One region of the Novosphingobium sp. SG720 genome, then DNA from elsewhere that is predicted to be linked to it. Evidence: riboswitches for the same ligand, from Rfam matches in the RefSeq annotation. Region 1 holds a riboswitch; the other holds the start of a gene.
What was found. Region 1 has a riboswitch for cobalamin ahead of FHW94_RS03235 (TonB-dependent receptor). Riboswitches for the same ligand answer to the same signal wherever they lie in the genome.
Positions count from the first base shown of each region.

Region 1 (11,654 bases):
CAGCAATTTCCAGAGACAGCATACCTATCTTTTTGTCAGCCCCCTCCACCACGCCTCGCGTGGCCCCCCCCGCAGAGCGGGGAGGATCTTAGGCCTTCACCGCTTCAACAGTGGCGCCAGATAGTGCCCCGTAAAGCTAGCCTTGGTCTTGGCCACTTGCTCCGGGGTGCCCACGGCGACCACTTCGCCGCCGCGCACGCCGCCTTCGGGGCCCATGTCGATGATCCAGTCGGCGGTCTTGATCACATCCAGGTTGTGTTCGATCACCACCACGCTGTTGCCCTGGTCCACCAGGCGGTGGAGCACTTCCAGGAGCTTGCGCACGTCTTCGAAGTGCAGGCCGGTGGTGGGCTCGTCGAGGATATAGAGCGTCTTGCCGGTGGAGCGGCGGGCCAGTTCCTTGGCCAGTTTCACGCGCTGGGCTTCGCCGCCCGATAGGGTGGTGGCCTGCTGGCCCACTTTCACATAGCCCAGCCCCACTTCGTGGAGCATGGCCATGCGCTCGCGGATCGGGGGCACGGCCTTGAAGAATTCCACCGCGTCTTCGATCGTCATGTCGAGCACGTCGGCGATCGAGTGGCCCTTGAACTTCACTTCCAGCGTTTCGCGGTTGTAGCGCTTGCCGCCGCATTCCTCGCACGTCACGTAAACGTCGGGGAGGAAGTGCATTTCGATCTTGATCAGGCCATCGCCCTGGCAGGCTTCGCAGCGGCCGCCCTTGACGTTGAAGCTGAACCGGCCGGGCTTGTAGCCGCGCGCCTGGGCTTCGGGCAGGCCGGCGAACCAGTCGCGGATCAGGGTGAACGAGCCGGTGTAGGTGGCCGGATTGGAGCGCGGGGTGCGGCCGATGGGCGACTGGTCGATCTCGATCACCTTGTCGCAGTGTTCGAGGCCCTTGATCGCGTCATGGGCGCCCGCGACCACGCGCGCACCGTTGAGCATGCGCGCGGCGCCGGCCTGGAGCGTATCGATGGTCAGGCTCGACTTGCCCGAGCCGGACACGCCGGTGACGCAACAGAACGTACCGAGCGGAATTTTGGCCGTCACGTTCTTGAGGTTGTTGGCCCGCGCGCCTTCGACCACGATCGACAGGCCATTGCCCTTGCGCCGCTTCTTGGGCACTTCGATGCGGCGCGCGCCGGTCAGGTATTGGCCGGTCAGGCTGTCTTCGCTGGACAGGATATCGTCCAGCGTGCCCTGAGCGACGATTTCGCCGCCGTGCACACCCGCCCCCGGCCCCAGATCGACGATGTAATCGGCCGTGCGGATCGCGTCTTCGTCATGCTCCACCACGATGACCGTGTTGCCGAGGTCACGCAGGCGCTTCAAGGTTTCGAGCAGGCGGTCGTTGTCGCGCTGGTGCAGGCCGATGGAGGGTTCATCGAGCACGTAGAGCACGCCCGAAAGGCCCGAGCCGATCTGGCTGGCCAGGCGAATGCGCTGCGATTCCCCGCCTGACAGCGTGCCGGACGTGCGATCGAGATTGAGGTAATCGAGGCCGACATTGTTGAGGAAGCCAAGCCGCTCGTTGATTTCCTTGAGGATGGCCTTGGCGATCTGGCTCTGCTGGCTGGTGAGCTTGCCATCGAGCGTGGCGAACCATTCCAGCGCATCGCTGACCGACAGGTGCGTGGCGGTGGAAATGTCGCTACCGGCCACTTTCACGCTCAACGCCTCGGGCTTCAACCGCGCGCCGTTGCAGGTTTCGCAGGGCTGCGCGGTCTGGAACTTGCCCAGTTCCTCGCGCATCCAGGCGCTTTCGGTCTGCAGCATGCGCCGGTTGAGATTGCCGATCACGCCTTCGAACGCCTTGGAGACGGTGTAGCTCTTCTTGCCGTCGATGAAGGTCAGCGGCACGGCCTTGCCGGCGGTGCCGTGGAGGATCACGATCTTCACTTCGCCCGGCAGCTTGTCCCACGGCGTGTCCAGGCTGAACCCGAAATGCCCGGCCAGGCTGGCGAGCACCTGCATGTAATAGGGGCTGGGCGGATTGGACTTGGCCCAGGGCACAATGGCGCCCTGCTTGAGGCTGAGATGCTCGTTGGGCACCACCAGTTGCGGATCGAACAGCAGCTTTTCGCCCAGGCCATCGCAGGCCGGGCAGGCCCCCTGCGGCGCGTTAAACGAGAACAGGCGCGGTTCGAGCGCGTCGAGCGTGAAGCCCGAGACGGGGCACGCGAACTTTTCGGACAGGACGATGCGGTTGTCGGGCAGGCCCGCGCCTTTCAACTGGCCCTTGGCGGCGCCCTTCTTGGCCTTTTCCGGCGGCGCCTCGCCATTCAGTTCCGCCACGGTGGTGTCGGCCAGGTCGATATAGACCAGGCCATCGGCCAGCTTGAGCGCCTGCTCGAAACTGTCGGCCAGGCGCGTCTGGATGCCGTCCTTCACCGCGATGCGGTCGACCACCACTTCGATGTCGTGCTTGTACTTCTTGTCGAGCGCGGGGGCGTCTTCGATGGCAAACATCTCGCCATCGATACGCACGCGGGTGTAGCCCGCCTTCTGCCACTCGGCCAGTTCCTTGCGGTATTCACCCTTGCGGCCGCGCACCACGGGGGCGAGCAGATAGGCGCGCGTGCCTTCGGGCAGGGCCATCACGCGATCGACCATCTGGCTGACGGTCTGCGCGCTGATCGGCAGGCCGGTGGCCGGCGAATAGGGAATACCCACCCGCGCCCACAGCAGGCGCATATAGTCGTAGATTTCGGTGACCGTCGCCACGGTGGAGCGCGGGTTGCGGCTGGTGGTCTTCTGTTCGATGGAAATGGCGGGCGAAAGGCCGTCGATGTGCTCCACATCGGGCTTCTGCATCATTTCCAGGAACTGGCGCGCATAAGCCGAAAGCGATTCGACATAGCGCCGCTGCCCTTCGGCATAGATCGTGTCGAACGCCAGGCTGGACTTGCCCGAGCCCGACAGGCCGGTGATCACCACCAGGCTGTCGCGCGGCAGATCGACATCGATGCCCTTCAGGTTGTGCTCGCGCGCGCCGCGCACGGAAAGGGTGGTCAATGCGCTACGCGCACGAGTGGATGCGGTCGACATGAAGGGCGGTGTTCCAGATTTGTTCGATTCACGCAAGCCTGTCGCAGCGCAGCAATAGCCGCGCAAGATGGCTGCGTGGGCAAGGAAGATTGATCTGGAATGTGGGAAGCCGGTCAGCCGATCGCAAGCGCGCGGCTGCGCCCGTCTCCCACCCAGCGCGCCTTGACCCCCCACACGCTGGCCAGCACCTCTTCGGCCAGGGCCACGTGCGGCGGGCCATTGGCCGCCACGGTGCCGCGATCGAGCACGATGACGTGATCGGCATGGTTCATCGCCAGGGCAAGATCGTGCACCACCACCACCACGCCCACGCCCTGGCCGGCCAGGCGGCGAAAATGGGCAAGCAGCGCCTGCTGGTGCGCCAGGTCGAGCGCGGCCAGCGGCTCATCCGCCAAGACCCAGCGCGGCTGCCCGGCCAGCACACGGGCGAGCAGGGCGCGGGCGCGCTCCCCGCCCGAAAGCGTGCCCACCTCGCGTCCGGCCAAGGCATTGAGATCGAGTGCGTCGAGCGCGGCCATGGTGGCGGCAGCGTCCACCTTGGCCGGGGTGCGGTGCGGCAGGCGGCCCAGCCGCACCAGCGTTTCCACCGTCACGTTCCATGCCACTTCGCCGGCCTGGGGCAGATAGCCGATCGCCAAGGCCCGCTCGCGCCCAGTCAATTCGCCCAGGCGATGCTGGCCCAGGCACACGCGGCCCGCGTCAGGCTCTACCAGGCCGGCCAGGGCGGATAGCAGGGTGGACTTGCCCGCGCCGTTCGGCCCGCAGATCACCGTCAGGCGCCCGGGCGCAAGGCCTGCGCGCACTTCGCGCAGGCGGCCCACCACGGTCACGGCTTCGGCAACAAGTTCCATGCGCGCCCCTTTCAGGCGAGACCACGCCGCAGGCGCAGCAGGAGGTGCAGGAAGAACGGCGCGCCCAGCAGGCTGAGCGCGATGCCCAGGCGCAGTTCCCCGCCCGCCAGCGGCAGGCAGCGGCACAGCGCATCGGCGACCAGCAACAGCAGGGCACCGGCCAGCGCGCTGGGCAGCAGCAGGCTGGACGGGCGGCGATCGGTGAACGGGCGGACAATGTGCGGCACCATCAGCCCGACAAAGCCGATGACCCCGGCGGCCGAAACCCCGGCGCCCACCACCAGCCCGACGCCCAGCACCATCATCCAGCGCAAGGCCGCGGGATCGAGCCCCATCGACCGCGCGGCCAGTTCGCCCAGCGTCAACGCATCGAGCGAGGGCCCTGCCCGCCACAGCACGGCAAGGCCCAGCGCGGTGAGCGGCGCGGCCAGCGCGACATCGTGCCAACTGCGGTCGGTGAGCGCGCCCATCAGCCAGGTCACGATCTCGGTCAGGGCAAAGGGATTGGGCGCCAGGCTGATCGCCAGGCTGGTGAGCGCGCCGGCAAGGCTGGAAAGCATCATCCCCGCCAGGGTGAACAGCGCCACCCCGCCGGCCAGGCCGGTGCGCGGCCCCGAAGCGATCAGGGCGAGCAGGACCATGCCGCCCGCCGCGCCTGCCAGGGCCATAGCCGGTAGCGCGAAAGGCTGCACCGCAAAGCCCATGAACAACGACAATACAGCACCCAATGCAGCCAGCGGCGCCACCCCGAACAGGCCGGGATCGGCCAGCGGATTGCGCAAGTATCCCTGCATCGCCGCGCCTGACGCGCCCAGCCCGGCGCCCACCACCACCGCCAGCACCGCCCGCGGCAGGCGCAGTTGCGCCAGGATCACCGTGGCATTGGCACTGTATGGGGCCCCGGCCGGATCGAACGGATTGATCCACACCTGCCCCGCCATCAGGCACAGCGGAAACAGCAGCAGGAGCAGCGTGGCAAGCACCACGGGCAAAGCGGCTCGGTTCATTGCGGCCTACCCAAAGCTTTGTCCAACGCAGGGCCTTCCAGTTCGCGGCGCACCGCCACCAGCCGATCGAGCAGGCGCGGAATCGTGGGGCCACCGCAATAGATGAGATTGGGCGCGATCGGCGCGCGCGCGGTGTGCGTCAATGCGGCGAGCGCGGGGTGGAACAGCAGCCGGTCTTCGTCCGGGCCGGTGCCGGGCACGATCGTGCCCGGTGCCGGGCCCACCGCCAGGATCACGCGCGGCGGATCGGCCAGCATGCGCTCCAGCGGCAGGCGTTCGGATTGGCCCAGCCCGCGCTGCGCGCTGAAATTGGCAAAACCCGCCTGGCTCATCAGGTCAGAGACCAGCGTGTGCTGGCCCGGCACCAGCCCGCCCGGCTCCCACAACACGGCCGGAATGGGAACATGGCCGGGCGGCGGCGCAGCCTCTGCCACGGCGCGATCGATCTGCGCCAGCAGTGCCGCACCGCGCTCTGGATGGCCGGCCCAGGCGGCCAGGCTGCGGACCTGCGCGCGCGCCGCAGCCAGCGAATCGGCAATGCCCACCGTTTCCACGCGCAGCCCCATGCTGCGCAGCGCCGCCAGCGTGGCCGGATCGGCATAAGTGCTGGTCACCACCAGGTCGGGATGAAGCGCGACCACGCTTTCCACGGCGCCATCGGTGGACGGAAAGCGGCGCGCCTCGGCCACGTCCATCGAGGTTTGCGCAGGATCGCGGCTGTAGAAGGACAGCGCCAGAATCTGCGCGCGGTCGGCCACTTGCGCCAGCACCGCGTCGCTGCACGGGTTGAGCGAGACGATACGCGGCAGGGCACCTGCGCCATGCGCCGCCTCATCGGCCGGGGCAACCCGCGCGCATCCCACCAGAGCCAGGGCCAGCAGCGCAGGCAGGCGGCGGCAAGACAAGCGGGGCAGCACACGGCCGATCACGTCAAGGTCATTCCTTTCGCTGGTGCCGCGGCGCGCCATCAGTAGCGCAGGCGCACCCCGCCAAACACCGAACGACCCAGCGCGCCATAGCCCGCTGCAGTCACCAGCTGCCGATCGAACACGTTTTCCACCCGGCCGAACAGTTCGGCCTGATGAAGGATCGGCAGGCTGGCGCGCAACGTGGTGACGCTACCGCCCGACAGCTTGATCGAATTGGCCGCGTTGTCAAAGGTTTCGGATTGAAAACGGATATCCGCGGCCAGGGCCAGGCCGGCCCAGGGCGTGGTCCAGTCCAGCGAGGTGGTCAGCGCGTGGCGCGGACGGCGCGCCAGGTCCTTGCCGAACGTGGCCGCGCCAGGGGTGCGATCGGTCGCTTCGGTATAGGCATAGGCGATCTGCCCCTTGACCCCTGGGCTGAGCGTGGCGCCCACTTCCAGTTCGGCGCCCTGCGCGCGCGCCTTGCCCACGTTGTCATACACGCCATAGGCATGGCCGGTGCACAGCGCGCTTTCCACCATGTAGCACGAGACGTAGGTGATGAGGTTGCGCGTATCGCGGCGGAACAGCGTGAGCCCGGCGTGGAACGTGCCGTCGACGCTGGTATAGGCCAAGCCGGCATCATAGCTGCGGCTGCGTTCGGGATTGAGATTGGCGTTGCCGTAATCGGGCGAAAGCAGCTGGTAAAGCGTGGGCGCGCGGAAGCCTTCGCCATAGCTGGCGTTGAACCGCAGGCCGCGCAGCACTTCCACGGTGCCGTTGGCCCCCAGGCTCACGTTGCTGCCGAACTGGCTCTGTTCGTCATAACGCACGCCGCCGGCAAGGCTGGCCTTGGCACCGTACCAGCCGAGCATGGCATGGCCGCTGGTCAGGTGCGCGCGCTGTTGCGCGTCAAAAGTGCTGTCGAACCGGGTCCATTCGCGATCCGCGCCGAAATCGAGCGCGAAATCGGCCGGCAGCGCATAGCGGCCGTTGAGTTCCACCCGCTCGCTGCGGCCGTTGTAGCCGTATTCGAACGTGTCGTCTGCTCCGCCGGTATAATAGCGGCGGCGCGTGTCCGACAGGGCATATCCGGCGTCCAGCGTGAGGGCGCCGCCCGCGTAGTGCACCCCGGCACGGCCGAAGAACTGCCGGGTGGTGGTATATTCGGGGGTATCGCCGAAATTGAAATCGGCGTCATAGCCATCGATCTGGGTCTTGCCATCGGCATAGCGGGCGCTGGCCACCAGCGAAAGCGTGTCGGTCAGGTTGACGCGGCCCTTGCCGCCCACGCGCCACTGGTCATAGCCATCGCGTTCCGTGCCATTGGCCGCGGCCGAGACGCCATCGGTGGTGGCATAGCCGCCGCCCAGCGAGAAGGCATAGCGATCGCGCTTCACCCCGGCGACCGCCTCGGCATCATAGCTGCCGCGCGAGCCGGCCTCGGTCGAAGCTTCTGCGCCGTCGATCTCGCGCGTGGTCACCGCGATCACCCCGCCGATGGCCGAGCTGCCCCAGATGACCGAGTTGGAGCCGCGCAGCACTTCGATCCGTTCGATACCGCCGCTGGTCAGCGTGCCGAAATCGAACCCGCCCGAAGGCGCGGACGGGTCTTCCACCCGCACGCCATCGACCAGGACAAGGGTGTGCTGCCCTTCCCCGCCGCGCAGGCGCACGGCCGTCTGCGCGCCAAACCCGCCGGTGCGCGAATAGGTCAGCCCCGGCACGCGTTCGAGCACGCGGGTGATATCGACACCCTGGACCGCCTCGATCGTTTGCAGCGGCACGACGCTGATCGCCTGGCCGGTCTGGTCGAGCGACAGGGCGCTGCCGGTGGCCAGGACGGTGATTTCTGCGCCATCGGATGGTGCAGCTTCCTCGGCATGGGCAGGCATGGCCAGCACGAGTGTGGCGGCCAGCGCAAACAGCGAAGTCTTCATGGTCTTTTCCTCCCGGCCCATGGACAGTCTTGCCGTCCATGGCGCGAGGGTCCGCCGGGCCCCGGGCGGAAACTCGTCACGCTTGCGCCCGGTACACCCCGCCCGGCCGCGGAACGACCACACACCGGCAGGTTTCCTGGCTCATCCGAAGTCATCGCGACACGCCGGCCTTCCCAGCCCGCGTGGGGGCCAGTGGCGCACAAAGGGCGTGGCGCTCGTCCGGAAACAGTTGCGGGGGCAGCGCCGGCTTTGGTTCCGGCTTCCCTCTTAGCCCGCTTGCGCGGGCACCGGTGGCGTCTGCCGCGGCCGATAGCGCCCCCTGTACCATGGGGCAAGCCCGCGGCAGAATTTAACCAAGCGGTAGCGGGGTGTGCCTTATCGGGACGAAGCCATTTACCCCCGTGCATGGTTGCCGCGCAGCGACTAACGCACCATTGCAAGATCAGGCCCCTGCCCGCCCTTATGCCAGACCCGAGTCCCTTCACCGGCGCCACGCCCACCCTGCCACCCGAAGCGCTGATGCCGCCGCCGGGGCCGGAAGAGCGCGCGATGCTGGCGCAGCGGCGGCAGGCCGATGGCGCGTTGCTTCAGGCGCTGACCCTGGCCCCGGTGCGGCCACGCGATTTCGCCGCACGCATCCGCCGGCGCGACATGACATCGTGGCGGCACCAGCACCGCGCAGGCTCGCGCCTGGCAGAGCGCGCTGCCGGCATTGCCGCGATCGGCGCCCTTGGCCTGGTGCTGGGCGCGGTAGGTTGGGGATCGCCGGGGATCGATGCCGCGGCCGCACACGATCGCAACGGCCTGCAACCATTCGAGCGCGCGGGCGAAAGTTTCCCCGGCTCGGCATTCTATTACGTTTCGGCCCAGGACAGCGGCCTGCTGGCTCCGCAGGACGCCGCGCGCGCCTGGGACCGGCAGGTGGCCGCGATCCATGGCGACGCCGACGATGCGCCCACGCTTGCGGCCTGGGCGCGCAATCCCGCGGCACGGCCGCTGTTTGCCTCGGGCAGCGGCGAAGACCGCTGGCGCGCGCTGCAATGCCTGACCACCGCGATCTACTACGAAGCCGCTTCGGAACCCGATGCCGGCCAGCGCGCGGTGGCGCAAGTCGTGCTCAACCGCGTGGCACATCCCGCTTTTCCCAAGACCGTGTGCGGCGTGGTCTACCAGGGATCGGAACGGCCCGGCTGCCAGTTCAGCTTCGCGTGCGACGGCGCCATGGCGCGCCGCCCGGTGCAGCAGTTCTGGGACCGCGCGCGGCGCGTGGCCGCCGATGCCCTGGCCGGCAATGTCTTTGCCCCGGTTGGCCTCGCCACGCATTACCATACCAGCGCGGTGCACCCGCTGTGGGCAGACAAGCTTGCCTTCATCGGCACGATCGGGGCGCATCGCTTCTATCGTTGGGCCGGCACGGCCGGCCTGCCGGCTGCTTTCACCGGCACGTATCGCGGTGCAGAGCCGCTCGCCGCACCGCATCCGCGCAGCTGGGTGCCCGTCGCGGCGGATCTGGCCGATCCGCTGACGCTGGAAAAAGCGTTCGAGGAAGGCCGCATGGCCGCACTGGAGCGCACGACCGCCGGGCCGGGCGGTACGCCCCTGGCACAACCGGCGGGCACGGGCCTGCGTGCGGTCGATTCGCCCTTGCGCGGCACGGCACCGGCCGGCCCCGCGCTCTCGGGCACGCCCCTGCCCGGCGCGCCGAGCGGGCAACTGCGCCCCGAAGCGAGCGAGGCTTATGAAAACGCGGGCAAGTGGATTGCCCAGCCGCACGGCTGAACCCACGCGCCGCTGCGGCACGGCCACGCCGGGCCACTTCACTTCCACCGCCATGGCAGCATCAACGGGTCGTTTACCGTCTCGTCTCATCCCCTGTTAGCGCGCACCCCCTTAGAAGGACGGCAGAGCTGCTGCGGATTTCAGCCCGCTTGCCGCTTTCAACAAGGAAAAAGCCGAATTTACGCGAAATTTCGGTGTCGCAACGAACAATGGAGACCATCTGCGCATGCTGCGTTTCGCCCCTCGCTATGGCATGATCTCGCCCTGTCTCCGCCGGCCCGCCGGCCGGCCGGCCCATGCGGCCAACGACAATCCCGGCTGGGCCAGCCTGCGCCAGGCCAATGGCACCGCGCACGCTTCCCCGGGCCGGATGATGGCCGCGCGCGTGGCTGACAATCTTGCCGACGATGCCCTGCTAGCCCAGGCGCTGCGCCTGTTTGCCAGCCACGGCCACGCCGCCGCCGGGCAGGCTGCCGCAGCAGCCAAGGGCGCCGCCGTGGCGGGCGATCACGATGGCGCCGCCTGGTGGGCGCAAGTGTGCCACACGCTCGATCGCCGCAAGGGCCACGCCCTGGAACGGGAACTGGCCGGCTTGGCGTGAATTGCCCTGAAAGCCGGCCACCCGGTGCCGTTCTGGCGGGCGGGCACTGGCCTGCCTGTCGCATTCGTATGAACGGCCGATTTACGGTTTAATGCTATTGCGAACTCTTATCAAAGAAACCCGCAAATGCGGGGTTTTTTGCGGTTGCAATCCCTGCCGGGCAGGCCTACGTGCCCCTCCACTTGTCGGCAACCCTTCCCGTCTCGCGGGCGCGGGGGGACCTCCATCCGGGGGCTTGAGTCGGCAACGCTTGAACGCTTGTCCCGCGACGTCTCCGGGAAAGGACCGTAAAGCACATGGCACGCAAGAAGATCGCGCTGATCGGCGCGGGTAACATCGGTGGCACTCTGGCGCATCTGGCCGCGCAGAAGGAACTGGGCGACATCGTCCTGTTCGACGTGGTGGAAGGCGTTCCCCAGGGCAAGGCTCTCGATCTCTCGCAGTGCGGCCCCGTCGAAGGTTTCGACGCCAAGATCATCGGCACCAACGATTACAAGGACATCGCAGGCGCGGACGTCATCATCGTGACGGCCGGCGTGGCGCGTAAGCCCGGCATGAGCCGCGATGACCTGCTCGGCATCAACCTCAAGGTGATGAAGGCCGTGGGCGAAGGCATCCGCGACAACGCGCCCGACGCCTTTGTGATCTGCATCACCAACCCGCTCGACGCGATGGTCTGGGCGCTGCGCGAATTCTCCGGCCTGCCGCACAACAAGGTGGTGGGCATGGCCGGCGTGCTCGACTCGGCCCGCTTCAGCACCTTCCTGGCCTGGGAATTCGGCGTTTCGGTGCGCGACGTGAACTCGTTCGTGCTCGGCGGCCACGGTGACACCATGGTTCCGGTTGTGGAATATTCCACCGTTGCCGGCATCCCCGTCACCGACCTGGTCAAGATGGGCGCTTCCACCCAGGACAAGATCGACGCGATCGTGCAGCGCACCCGTTCGGGCGGCGGCGAGATCGTCGGCCTGCTCAAGACCGGTTCGGCGTTCTATGCCCCGGCCGCCTCGGGCATCGCCATGGCCGAAGCCTACCTGTCGGACCAGAAGCGCGTCCTGCCCTGCGCCGCCTATGTCGATGGCGCCTATGGCGTTGACGGCCTCTATGTCGGCGTGCCGGTGGTGATCGGTGCCGGCGGCGTGGAAAAGGTCATCGAAATCAACCTCGATGATGCCGCCAAGGCCAACCTGCAGGTTTCGGTCGACGCGGTGAAGGAACTTCTGGTGGCCTGCAAGGGTATCGATCCTTCGCTTGCCTGATTGAATGCTTGGCCCGCGGCTTGCCTTTCGGGGCGGCCACGGGCCTTGCACCGCACGTTATCGGCCAGGGCCGCCACGGTGGCGCTGGCAATACCCTTAAGGCCCTCTTCGGAGGGCGTTGACCGAACGCCATTAAGGATACCTGGCCCATCCACGCGCACCGCGCCGCAGATTGGCTGCCGATCCAAGCGATGGCGTCGGACAACCGATGACAGTCACAGACAGGCCGCCTTGGGTTTCGCGGTCTGCCTCATGCCTCTTTCCGAA
Region 1 is NZ_JAAZQN010000001.1:689,984-701,637, reverse strand. Features, by position in the region: gene uvrA (excinuclease ABC subunit UvrA) at 97-3,045, opposite strand; gene FHW94_RS03250 (ABC transporter ATP-binding protein) at 3,159-3,896, opposite strand; gene FHW94_RS03245 (iron ABC transporter permease) at 3,908-4,903, opposite strand; gene FHW94_RS03240 (ABC transporter substrate-binding protein) at 4,900-5,832, opposite strand; gene FHW94_RS03235 (TonB-dependent receptor) at 5,871-7,748, opposite strand; cobalamin riboswitch at 7,857-8,055, opposite strand; gene FHW94_RS03230 (cell wall hydrolase) at 8,211-9,527, shown strand; gene FHW94_RS03225 (hypothetical protein) at 9,754-10,128, shown strand; gene mdh (malate dehydrogenase) at 10,425-11,387, shown strand.

Region 2 (11,654 bases), on a different contig from region 1:
CTGGGTCTGGGCGCTGGGCCTGTTCCACGCCCAACCGCTGATGCTCGGCACCGCGCTGCTCGCCTGGGGCCTTGGCTTGCGCCATGCGGTCGATGCCGATCACATCGCCGCGATCGACAATGTCACGCGCAAGCTCATGCAACAGGGGCAGCGGCCCGTCGCCGTGGGCCTGTGGTTTGCGCTGGGCCATGCCGCGATCATCGCGCTCGCTTCGGTGGCGGTGGCGCTCACCGCCACGGCGCTCGCCCGGTTTGGTGCCTGGCGCGAGGTGGGCGGCGTGATCGCCACCACGGTTTCGGCGCTGTTCCTGTTCACCATCGCGGCGATGAACCTGATCATCCTGCGTGGCGTCTGGCGCACGTTTGCCCATGTGCGGGCAGGGGGCGCCTATGTGGAGGAAGACCTCGACCTGCTGCTGGCTGGGCGTGGGCTGCTCTCGCGCCTGTTCCGCCCGATGTTCCGCCTGGTCACCAAGAGCTGGCACATGGCGCCGCTGGGCTTCCTGTTCGGCCTGGGGTTCGACACCGCCACCGAAGTGGCGCTGCTCGGCCTTTCGGCCAGCCAGGCGGCGAGCGGGCTGGCGCTGGGCACCGTGCTGGTGCTGCCCGCGCTGTTTGCGGCGGGGATGGCGCTGGTCGATACCATCGATGGCGTGGTCATGCTCGGCGCCTATGAGTGGGCCTTCGTCAAACCCATCCGCAAGCTCTATTACAATATCACCATCACGCTGGTTTCCGCGCTGGTGGCCATCGTGATCGGCGGGATCGAGGCGGCCGCGCTGATCGGGCAGAAGCTGGGGCTGGGCAGTGCGCCCTTTCGCCTGGCCGCCGATCTGGCCGGCAATTTCAATGGCCTGGGCTTTGCCATCATTGGCCTGTTCGCGCTGTGCTGGCTGGCCAGCCTGGCAATCTATCGCTGGCAACGGCTGGACGAGATCGAGGTGGCAGAACCATCCTGATGCCAAGGACAGTTGGCTTGGCTTTCGAACTGGGCTAGATGCAGCCACGAAGGACGGGCCTGGCCCGTCGTTCGCAAAGATCGCGTCGGTGCCCCGAGAGGGGCTTAATCGGGAATGCGGTGCGGGGCTTTGCCCCAAGTCCGCAGCTGTCCCTGCAACTGTAAGTGGCGAGCGCGATGCACTTTGTCTCCGGTTTTGGCCGGGGGCGGCCACTGGGCACCAAGTGCCTGGGAAGGCGTGCATCAAGCCCTGACCCACGAGCCAGGAGACCTGCCGGCGCACTGGTCGCTCTTGCCTTGATCCAGGGGATGGTCCGGGCACGGTAACACTTCCGTCTGGGCGACGAAGACTTGTGCGGCTTGGGCTGCACGGGCTTGCGTTGTGGCGGGCGCCTTCGTGCGCCGGCCCGCCGCCGCGCGCCCGGCCGGATCGTTCCGGTGAAGCCCTGCCTTTGTCCGTCGCTGGCGCGCGGAAGGGTTTTGTGCATGCCGGATCTGGCAAAAGTGCCCGTCACTATCGTGACCGGCTTTCTGGGCGCGGGAAAGACCACGCTGATCAGCCACTTGATCCGCAACGCCGGCGGGCGCCGGCTGGCGGTGGTGGTCAACGAATTCGGCACGCTGGGCGTGGATGGAGACATCCTCAAATCCTGCGCCATTCCCGATTGCCCGGCCGAAAACATCGTGGAGCTGGCCAATGGCTGCATCTGCTGCACCGTTGCCGACGATTTCATTCCCACGGTAGAGCGCCTGCTCGCGCTCGATCCCCGGCCCGATCATATCCTGATCGAGACTTCCGGCCTGGCGCTGCCCAAGCCGCTGCTCAAGGCGTTCGACTGGCCCGCGATCCGCAGCCGCATCACCGTCGATGGCGTGCTGGCCTTGGCCGATGCCGAGGCCGTGGCCGCCGGCCGCTTCGCCCCCGATCTGGTGGCGCTTGAGGCGCAACGCGCCGCCGATCCGGGCGTGACCCACGAAACCCCGCTGGCCGAAGTGTTCGAGGACCAGCTTGCCTGTGCCGACATGGTGCTGCTGACCAAGGGCGATCTGGCCGGGCCGGACGGGCTGGCGCAGGCGCGGGCGGTGATCGCGCAAACCGCGCCGCGCCCCGTGCCAGTGATCGACTTGGCCGAAGGCGCCGCCGATCCGCGCGTGATCTTGGGCCTGCACGCGGCGGCCGAAGACGACATTGCCGCGCGCCCGTCGCACCACGATGGCGCGGACGATCACGAGCACGACGATTTTGCCAGCACCGTGGTGCCCTTGGGCGAAATCGCCGATCCGGCAGACCTTGCCACGCGCATCGCGCGCCTGGCGACAGAGCATGGCGTGCTGCGGGTAAAAGGCCATGTCGCGGTGGCGGGCAAGCCGATGCGCCTTTTGGTCCAGGCGGTGGGCGCGCGCGTGCGCCATCACTATGACCGGCCGTGGCGGGCGGGCGAGCCGCGCAGCGGGCAACTGGTGGCGATTGCCGAGCGGGAGCGGCTGGAGCCGGAAGCGATCCGGGCGGCGCTGCTGGCCTGAGGGCAGGCGCGATGCACGTCCTCTTTCGCGAGAGCCACGGCCTGGAAGAAACCGCCGTGCCGCAAGACCTGGGGCAGGCCCCGGCAGACCTGGTCGTGCTGTCTTTCTCTGACAGCGACCTGGCTGCCTGTGCCGCCGCCTGGCACTTGGCGCGCGCGCGCGATCCGGCGTTTCCCACGCTGCGCCTGGCCAATCTGGCCGCGCTGGAACATCCGCTTTCCGTCGATACTTATGTGGAGCGCACGCTCGCCGGCGCGCGCGGCATTCTCATCCGGCTGATCGGCGGGGTGGCGTGGTGGCGCTATGGCCTGGCCCAGGTGGCGCAACTTGCCCGCGAACGCGGCATCGCGCTGGCGGTCTTGCCGGCAGATGGGCGTGCCGATGCCCAGCTCGATGCCGCCTCGACGCTGGAGGCGGCGCCGTTGCGCGAACTGGCGCGGCAGTGCGACGCGGGCGGCGCGCAAGGCATGGCTGCCGCGCTCGCCCTGCTGGCGCAAGAGGCCGGGCTGGGCCTTGGGGCCTCTGCTGCGATCGCGGAACCGCCGCTGCCGATGGCCGGGGGCTGGCACCCGCGGGGCGGCCTTTGCGATCCGCTGGCCTGGCAGGCCGATCCGGCCCAGCCCCTGGCGCTGGTGGTGTTCTATCGCTCCACCCTGGCGGCGCAGGATTGCGCGCCGATCGCCGCGCTGATCGCGGCCCTCGCGGCACACGGCATCGGCGCCCTGGGGCTTTACGTCACGTCGTTGAAAGAGCCGCAATCGCGCGCCTTGGTCGAAGCCGCGCTGAACCGGCTCAGGCCCGCCGCCATCGTCAACGCCACGGCCTTTTCCGCGCGGGACGAGGCCGGGCACAGCCCGCTCGACCAGACCGGCGCGCCGGTGTTCCAGGTGGCGCTGGCCACCGGCACGCGTGAGGGCTGGGCTGCCTCTGCGCGCGGCCTGGCGCCGGCAGACCTCGCCATGCATGTCGTCCTGCCGGAAATCGACGGGCGCGTGTTTGCCGGGGTGGCCAGTTTCAAGCAGGCCGTGGCGCAGGACGCCGCGCTGGGCTTTGCCCGCCAGGTCCATGTGCCCGATGCCGCGCGCATTGCCGCCATCGCCGGCCGCGTGGCGGCGTGGATCGCGCTGGCGCAGCGCCCGGCGGCAGAGCGCCAGGTTGGCCTGGTGCTCTCCACTTATCCCGGCAAGGCCCATGCCATGGCCCACGCGGTGGGTCTCGATGCGCTGGCTTCGACAGCCGCCGTTCTCGATGATCTGGCCGGTGCCGGCTATGCCATCGCGCCAGTGGGCGATCTGGCGGCGCGGCTGGCGGGTGAAACCCTGGCCTGGCCGCTGGCCGCCTATCGTGCCGCGCTGGCAGAGCTGGCGCCCGCCTTGCAGCAAGACCTGGCGCAAAGCTGGGGCGCTCCAGAGGCGGAGCCAGCGGTGCGCGACGGCGCATTCCACTTTGCCGCCTTGCGCGCCGGCCATGCCCTGATCGCGCTGCAACCCGAACGCGGCGACATGGCCGGACGAGACGAGGGCTATCACGATCTCACCCGCTGCCCGCGCCATGGCTATGTGGCGTTCTGTCTCTGGTTGCGTGCACAGGGCGTGGACGCGCTGGTGCACATGGGCGCGCATGGCACGCTGGAATGGCTGCCGGGCAAGGCGGTGGCGCTGGGCGACGAATGCTGGCCCCAGGCGCTGATCGGCGATCTGCCGGTGATCTATCCGTTCATCGTCAACGATCCGGGCGAAGCGGCGCAGGCGCGGCGGCGCATCGGCGCGGTCACGCTGGGCCACATGCCGCCCCCACCGGTGCGGGTGGCAAGCGGCGCGGGCCTGGCGCGGGTGGAGGCGCTGCTCGATGAATTTTCCGGGGCCGTGGGCCTCGATCCCGCGCGGCGGGATCGGCTGATCGGCGCGATCCGGGCAGAGGCGCAAGGCCTGGGCCTGGAAACCGAACTGGGCCTCGGCCCCGATGCCAGCCCGGCCGAAGCCATCGCCCGGATCGACCGCTTCGTGTGCGACGTGAAAGACAGTCAGTATGGCGATGGCCTCCACGTGTTCGGGCGCGGCAGCCAGGGCGCGGCAGAGCGCGCTGGCCTGCTGGCCGCCCTGGCCGGGCGGCGCGTGGCGGCCGGGCCGGCGGGTTCGCCCTGGCGCGGGCGGGCCGATGTCTTGCCCACCGGGCGCAATCTCTATGCCGTCGATCCGCGCAGCCTGCCCACCCGCGCCGCCCATGCGCAGGGGGTGGCCATGGCGCAGGAACTGGTGCGCCGCCATTTGCAGGACCATGGCGATTATCCGCGCGCGCTGGTGGTGAACCTGTGGGGATCGGCCACGATGCGCACGGGTGGCGAAGACTTTGCCATGGCGCTGCACCTGCTGGGCGCGGCGCCGATCTGGGACGGTACCAGCGAGCGGGTGACCGGCGTGGAGATCTTGGCCTTGGCCACGCTCGACCATCCGCGCCTGGACGTGACACTGCGGGTTTCGGGCCTGTTTCGCGATGCCTTTCCCATGCTGCCCGTGCTGTTTGGCCAGGCGGTGCGGGCGCTGTGCGGGCGCGATGAGCCGGCCGAGTGGAACCCTTTCGCTGGGCAAGCGCCCGCGCCGCGCGTCTATGGCCCGGCGCCGGGCCGCTATGGCCTGGGGCTGGGTGAAGCGGCCGAAACCTATGACGCGGCCAGCCGCCGTGCCGCTGGCGAAGCCTGGCTGGCTGCCTCTTCCCGCGCGCTCGATGCAGCGCAAGAGGATGCCGCCGGCCTGCGCGCCCGCGTGGCGGCGGCCGATGCCTTTGTCCATGCGCAGGACTTGCCCGAAACCGACCTGCTGCTGAGCATGGACTATGCCGCGCACGAGGCCGGCTTTGCCGCCGCGCAAGGCGTGGCGGGCGGCAACGCGGCGCTCTATCACCTCGATCATCGCGATCCCGCCCGGCCCGTGGCGCGCACCCTGAATGAAGAGGTTGCCCGCGTGGTGCGCGCCCGCGCGGCGCAGCCGGGGTGGATTGCCGGCATGATGCGCCACGGCTTTCGCGGCGGGGCAGAACTGGCCGCCACGCTCGATCACCTGGGCGCCTTTGCCCATCTGGCGCCCGGCAGTGTGCCAGCGCACCTGATCGACCTCTATTACCAGGCCACGCTGGGCACGCCCGAAGTGCGCGCGTTTCTGGAACGCGACAATCCCGGTGCGCTGTCGGCGATGCAGCAGCGCTTTGCCGCGCTCCATGCGGCGGGCCTGTGGCCCACGCGGCGCAACGCCATCCTGGCGGAGCTTTTGGCATGAGCGGTTTTCGCATTGCCGGCTGGTGCCCCGATGCCTGGCGCCCGATGGCGGCGGGCGATGGTCTGTTGCTGCGCGTGAAGCCGCGCCTGGCCCGGCTTTCGCGGGAACATGCTTTGGCGCTGGCCGGGCTGGCCGCGCGCCATGGCAACGGCCTGATCGACCTGTCGCGCCGCGCCAACCTGCAACTGCGCGGGCTGGACGAAGCCGGCTGGCAGGCCGCGCTGCACGATTTGCTGGCCTTGGGACTGGTAGACGCCGATCCGGTGGCGGAGCGCCGCGCCAATGTGCTGGTCGCCCCCGATTGGATCATGGGCGACGATACCGCGCGCGTGGCGACGGAATTGCTGGCGCGCCTGCCCGAACTGCCTGCACTTCCGGGCAAGGTGGGTTTCGTGATCGACGCGGGCGCCGCGCCCATGCTGCTGGGCGAACCGGGCGATTTCCGGGTGGAGCGGGGTGTGGGCGGTGGCCTGATCCTGCGCGCGGCCGGGCGCGCCACGGGCGTGGCACTGGTGCCGGGCCGGGAAGCCGATGGCCTGATCGCGCTGGCCCGCTGGTTTGCAAACAGCGGCTTGGCAGGGCGCATGGCTCGCCACCCCACGCCGCTGCCCGCCTGGGCCACGGGGCAGGAAGCCCCGGCCGCGTCCGCCGCGCCGCTGCGCCCCGGTCCCGGTGCGCTGGGCATGGCCCATGGCGCGCCATTCGGCCGGGTGGATGCCGCCGCGCTTGTCGCCGCGCTCGATGTGCCCGGTGCGCAGGCCCTACGCCTGACCCCGTGGCGCGTCATGGTGGTGGAGGGCGCCGGCGCTGGGCCGGTCCCCGGCCTGATGGCCGACCCTGCCGATCCGGTCTTGCAGGTGGAGGCCTGCCCCGGCGCGCCGGCTTGCCCGCAGGCCCATGTGCCCACGCGCGATCTTGCCCTGGCGTTGGCGCCGCTGGTGCGCGGCACACTCCACGTTTCTGGCTGCGCCAAGGGCTGCGCGTCCAGCCGCCCTGCCGCCCATGTCCTGACCGGCCGCGCCGATGGCCGGTTCGATCTGGCGCGTGATGCCACGGCCGGCACTGCCACCGGCGAACCGCTTTGCGCGCAAGACCTGCTCGCCCATTTCGAAAGGCTGACCGATGCCGCACAGCTATGAAACGGATGGCGCGGCCATCTATCGCCAGTCCTTCGCCACGATCCGGGCAGAGGCCGATCTGGCGCGCTTTGCCCCGCGTGAAGAGCCGGTGGCGGTGCGCATGATCCACGCTGCCGGCATGGTGGACCTGGCCCGGCACATCCGCTTTTCGGCTGGCTTTGACGATGCCGCGCGCGCCGCGCTGCGCGCCGGGGCGCCGATCCTGTGCGATGCACGCATGGTGTCCGAAGGGATCACCCGTGCGCGCCTGCCGGCCGGCAACGCCGTGGTCTGCACGCTGCACGATCCGCAGGTGCCTGCGCTGGCGCAGGCCATGGGCAACACCCGCTCTGCCGCCGCGCTGGAATTGTGGCGGCCGCATCTGGCCGGCAGCGTGGTGGCCATCGGCAACGCGCCCACCGCGCTGTTCCATTTGCTGAACATGCTGGAAGACCCGGCCTGCCCGCGCCCGGCGGCGATTGTCGGCTGCCCGGTGGGCTTTGTCGGCGCGGCCGAATCCAAGGCGGCGCTGTGGGGCTGGCAGGGCGTGCCCTGCTGCGTGGTGGACGGGCGCCTGGGCGGCAGCGCGATCACCGTGGCCGCGATCAACGCCTTGGCGAGCGACGCGGAATGAGCGCCGTTATCGGCACGATCCACGGCGTCGGCCTCGGTCCCGGTGCCCCCGACCTGCTCAGCGTGCGGGCCGACCGGCTGGTGCGCGGCGCGCGCCATGTCGCCTATTTCCGCAAGGCCGGCCGCCCCGGCCAGGCCCGCCGCATCGCCGCCGATCTGCTGCGCGCCGATGTGGTGGAAATTCCACTAGAATACCCCGTCACCACCGAAATCCCGGTCAGCGACCCGCGCTACAACGCCATGCTGGCGGAATTCTATGCCGACTGCACGGCGCGGCTGCTCGTCGTGGCGCGCGCCGGGGAAGACGTGGTCGTGCTGTGCGAAGGCGATCCCTTTTTCTACGGTTCGTTCATGCACCTGCACAGCCGCCTGGCGGGCCAGGTGCCGGTGCAGGTGGTGCCCGGCATCACCGGCATGGCCGGCGCCTGGAACGCCACCGGCCTGCCGATTACCTGGGGTGACGATGTGTTGACCGTGGCCATGGCCACGCTGCCCGAAGACGAACTCACCCGCCGCATCCGCGATACCGATGCGCTGGTGGTGATGAAGATCGGCCGCAACCTGCCCAAGCTGCGCCGCGCCGTGGCCGCTGCCGGGCGCGAGGGTGCGGCCTGGCTGGTGGAATATGCCGCCATGCCGGCCCAGCGGGTGACGCCACTGATGGAGGCGAGCGAAGTCACGCCCTATTTCTCCATCCTGCTGATCCACGGCCAGGGACGCCGGCCATGACCGGAACGCTGGCCATCGTCGGCCTTGGTCCGGGCGAGGAGGCCATGGTCACGCCGCAGGTGCGCGCCGCGCTCGATGCCGCGACCGACGTGATCGGCTATATCCCCTATGTTGCCCGCGTGGCGCCGCGCCCCGGCCTCACGCTGCACCCGTCGGACAACCGGGTGGAGCGCGAACGCGCCGCCCATGCGCTCGATCTGGCGGCGCAGGGCCGGCAGGTAGTGGTGGTTTCCTCGGGCGATCCCGGCGTCTTCGCCATGGCGGCCGCCGTCTGTGAAGTGCTGGAAGAAAATGCCCGGCGCTGGGCCGATGTGCCGGTCAGCGTGCTGCCGGGGATCACCGCGATGCTGGCCGCTGCCGCGCGCGCCGGGGCGCCGCTGGGCCACGATTTCTGCGCGATCAACCTGTCCGACAATCTCAAGCCCTGGGCGGTGATCGAGCGGCGGCTGCGTCTGGCGGCAGAGGCGGATTTCGCCATGGCGTTCTACAATCCCCGCTCGCGCGCGCGGCCCGAGGGGTTTGCCCGCGCGCTGGCCGTGCTGCGCGAATGCTGCGGCCCGGCGCGCCTCGTCCTGTTCGCCCGCGCCGTCTCCACGCCCGAGGAGCACTTGCGCATCGTCACGTTGGCGCAGGCGCAGCCCGACATGGCCGACATGCGCACCGTGGTGATCGTGGGATCGAGCCAGACGCGCATGATCGCCCGCGCCACTGGCCCGGTGCTTTACACCCCGCGCAGCCTTGATGGGGCCGCGGCATGAGCGATCCAGTCCAGCACCGCTTGCGGATCGTGCACTTCGTGGCGCGGGGGCAAGTCTGGCCGGTCGATCATGATCATCGGCAGGCCCAGCGCGCGCGCGGCGATCAGCTTGGCCTGCACGCCGCTGCCGCCCGCGTTCTTGCACACCACCAGGCCGATGGCATGGCGTTGCAGCAGGGCCATATCGCCCTCCACGGTGAAGGGCCCGCGATCGACCACCAGCGTGTGATCGGGCAGGGGCGGCGGCGCATCGGGCGTGTCGACAAAGCGCAGCACATAGTGGTGCTGCCCCTGCGCGGCAAAGGCTGCCACATGCATCCGCCCCAGCGCCAGCAGCACGCGCCGCGCCGGCCCGGCCAGGGCATCCACCGCGCCGGCCACATCGGCCACGCGGGTCCAGGCGTCGCCCGGCTGCGTCTGCCAGGCCGGGCGGGTGAGGGCGATCAGCGGCACGCCAGCGGCCTGCGCGGCCGCCACGGCATGGGCGCTCATCTGCGCGGCAAAGGGATGGGTCGCGTCCACCAGATGCGTCACGCCGTGTTCGCGCAGATAGGCGGCCAGCCCCTCCACCCCGCCAAACCCGCCGATGCGCACCGGCACCGGCTGCGCACGCGGGGCCTGGGTGCGCCCGGCATAGCTGAGCGTGGCGGCCAGACCCCGCGCGGCCAGCAGCTGCGCCAGCGCGCTCGCCTCGGTCGTGCCGCCCAGAATCAGGATCTCTGGCATGTCTGAACCGGCTCCCTGGTTGAGCATCATCGGCATGGGCGAGGATGGCCGCGATGGCCTTTCCGCCGCCGCCCGCGCGGCCTTGGCCGGGGCAGACGTGGTGATCGGCCCGCCGCGCCATCTCGCCCTGGCTGGCCCGCTTACGGCGCGGGTCATCGAATGGCCAGTGCCATTTGCCGACGGAATCGAACGGCTTCTGGCCTTGCGCGGGCGGCGTGTGGCCATGCTGGCATCAGGGGATCCGTTCTGGTTCGGCGCAGGCAGCAGTGTGGCCGCGCATCTCTTGCCCCACGAATGGGTGGCCCATCCCGCGCCCGGTACGTTTGCCCTGGCGGCGGCGCGGCTGGGCTGGGCCTTGCAGGATTGCGCGTGCCTGGGCCTGCACGCCGCGCCCCTCTCGCGCCTGCGCCCGTATCTGGCGCCCGGCGCCCGCGCGCTTGTGCTGCTGCGCGATGGCGCCGCCGTGGCCGATCTGGCTGCCTATCTCGTCGCCACCGGGTTTGGCGAAACCCAGCTTCATGTGCTGGAGGCGCTGGGCGGCCCGCGCGAACGGGTGCGGCAGGTGCGCGCCGATGGCTTTGCCCTGGCAGACGTGGCCCATCCCGTGGCGGTGGGCCTGGCCGTGGCGGGAGACGGGCTGGCCATGCCGGTCACCGCGGGCCGCCCCGATGCGCTGTTCGCCGCCGATGGCCAGATCACCAAGGCGCCCGTGCGCGCGTTGACGCTGGCCGCCTTGGCCCCGCGCGCGGGGGAGCTGTTGTGGGACATCGGCGCGGGTTCCGGCTCCATCGGCATCGAATGGCTGCTGGCCCACCCGGCCAACCGGGCGGTGGCGGTGGAGGCCGATCCCTTGCGTGCCGATCGCGCGCGCGCCAATGCCATGGCGCTGGGGGTGGACCGCCTGCATGTGATCACCGGCCGCGCGCCGGCCTGCCTGCCCGATGGGCGGCCACCCGATGCCGTGTTCATCGGTGGCGGGCTGAACCCGGCGCTGCTCGATGCGCTGTGGGCGTGCCTGCCCAAGGGCACGCGTGTGGTGGCCAACGCCGTCACGCTGGAATCCGAAGCATTGCTGGCGCAGTGGCACGCGCAGGCCGGTGGCAGCCTGCTGCGCATCGAACTGGCCGATGCCACCGCGCTGGGCAGCCGGCGCGGGTGGAAAGCGCGCTATCCGCTGGTGCAGTGGAGCGCGGTGCGATGATCGGCCATGCGATTGTTGCCGGCTTCGGCTTTCGCGGCGTTGCCACGCCCGCCGCATTGCGCGCCGCCCTGGCCCTGGCGCAACAAGGCCATCCGCCCGTCACCCATCTGGCCACGGCGGCAGACAAGGCCGCCGCGCTGGCCCCGCTCGCCCAGGCGCTCGGCCTGCCGCTGCTGCCGATCGCGCCCGAACAGCTGGCCCGTTGCGCCACGCCCACGCAATCGCCCGCCAGCCTGCATGCGCGCGGCATCGGCAGCCTTGCCGAAGCGGCCGCGCTGGCCGGTGCTGGCCCCCATGCCCGCCTGCTGAGCGCGCGCCATATTTCGCCCGATCGCCTGGCCACTTGCGCCCTTGCCGAAAGCACAGAACGATGACCGTCCACTTCATCGGCGCCGGCCCCGGCGCGCCCGATCTGCTCACCCTGCGCGGGCGGGATCGCATCGCGGCCTGCCCAGTGTGCCTCTATGCCGGCTCGCTGGTGCCGGCCGCCGTGCTCGATCACTGCCCGCCCGGCGCGCACATCATCAACACCGCGCCGCTTTCGCTTGACCAGATCATGGCCGAAATCGCCGCTGCCCATTCCGCCGGGCATGATGTGGCGCGGCTGCATTCGGGCGATCTTTCGGTGTGGTCGGCCATGGGGGAGCAGTTGCGCGCGCTGCGGGCCTTGCGCATTCCCTTCACCATCACCCCCGGCGTGCCGGCCTTTGCCGCCGCCGCTGCCGCGCTGGAAGCGG
Region 2 is NZ_JAAZQN010000004.1:243,986-255,639, forward strand. Features, by position in the region: gene FHW94_RS15840 (HoxN/HupN/NixA family nickel/cobalt transporter) at 1-958, shown strand, start outside; cobalamin riboswitch at 1,028-1,251, shown strand; gene cobW (cobalamin biosynthesis protein CobW) at 1,444-2,481, shown strand; gene cobN (cobaltochelatase subunit CobN) at 2,493-5,753, shown strand; gene FHW94_RS15855 (cobalamin biosynthesis protein CobG) at 5,750-6,892, shown strand; gene FHW94_RS15860 (precorrin-8X methylmutase) at 6,876-7,505, shown strand; gene cobI (precorrin-2 C(20)-methyltransferase) at 7,502-8,233, shown strand; gene cobJ (precorrin-3B C(17)-methyltransferase) at 8,230-8,991, shown strand; gene FHW94_RS15875 (cobalt-precorrin-6A reductase) at 8,955-9,716, opposite strand; gene cbiE (precorrin-6y C5,15-methyltransferase (decarboxylating) subunit CbiE) at 9,715-10,917, shown strand; gene FHW94_RS15885 (cobalamin biosynthesis protein) at 10,914-11,291, shown strand; gene cobM (precorrin-4 C(11)-methyltransferase) at 11,288-11,654, shown strand, end outside.
Region 2: it holds a riboswitch for cobalamin, as region 1 does, so the genes downstream of both, cobW (cobalamin biosynthesis protein CobW) here and FHW94_RS03235 (TonB-dependent receptor) in region 1, are expected to answer to the same signal.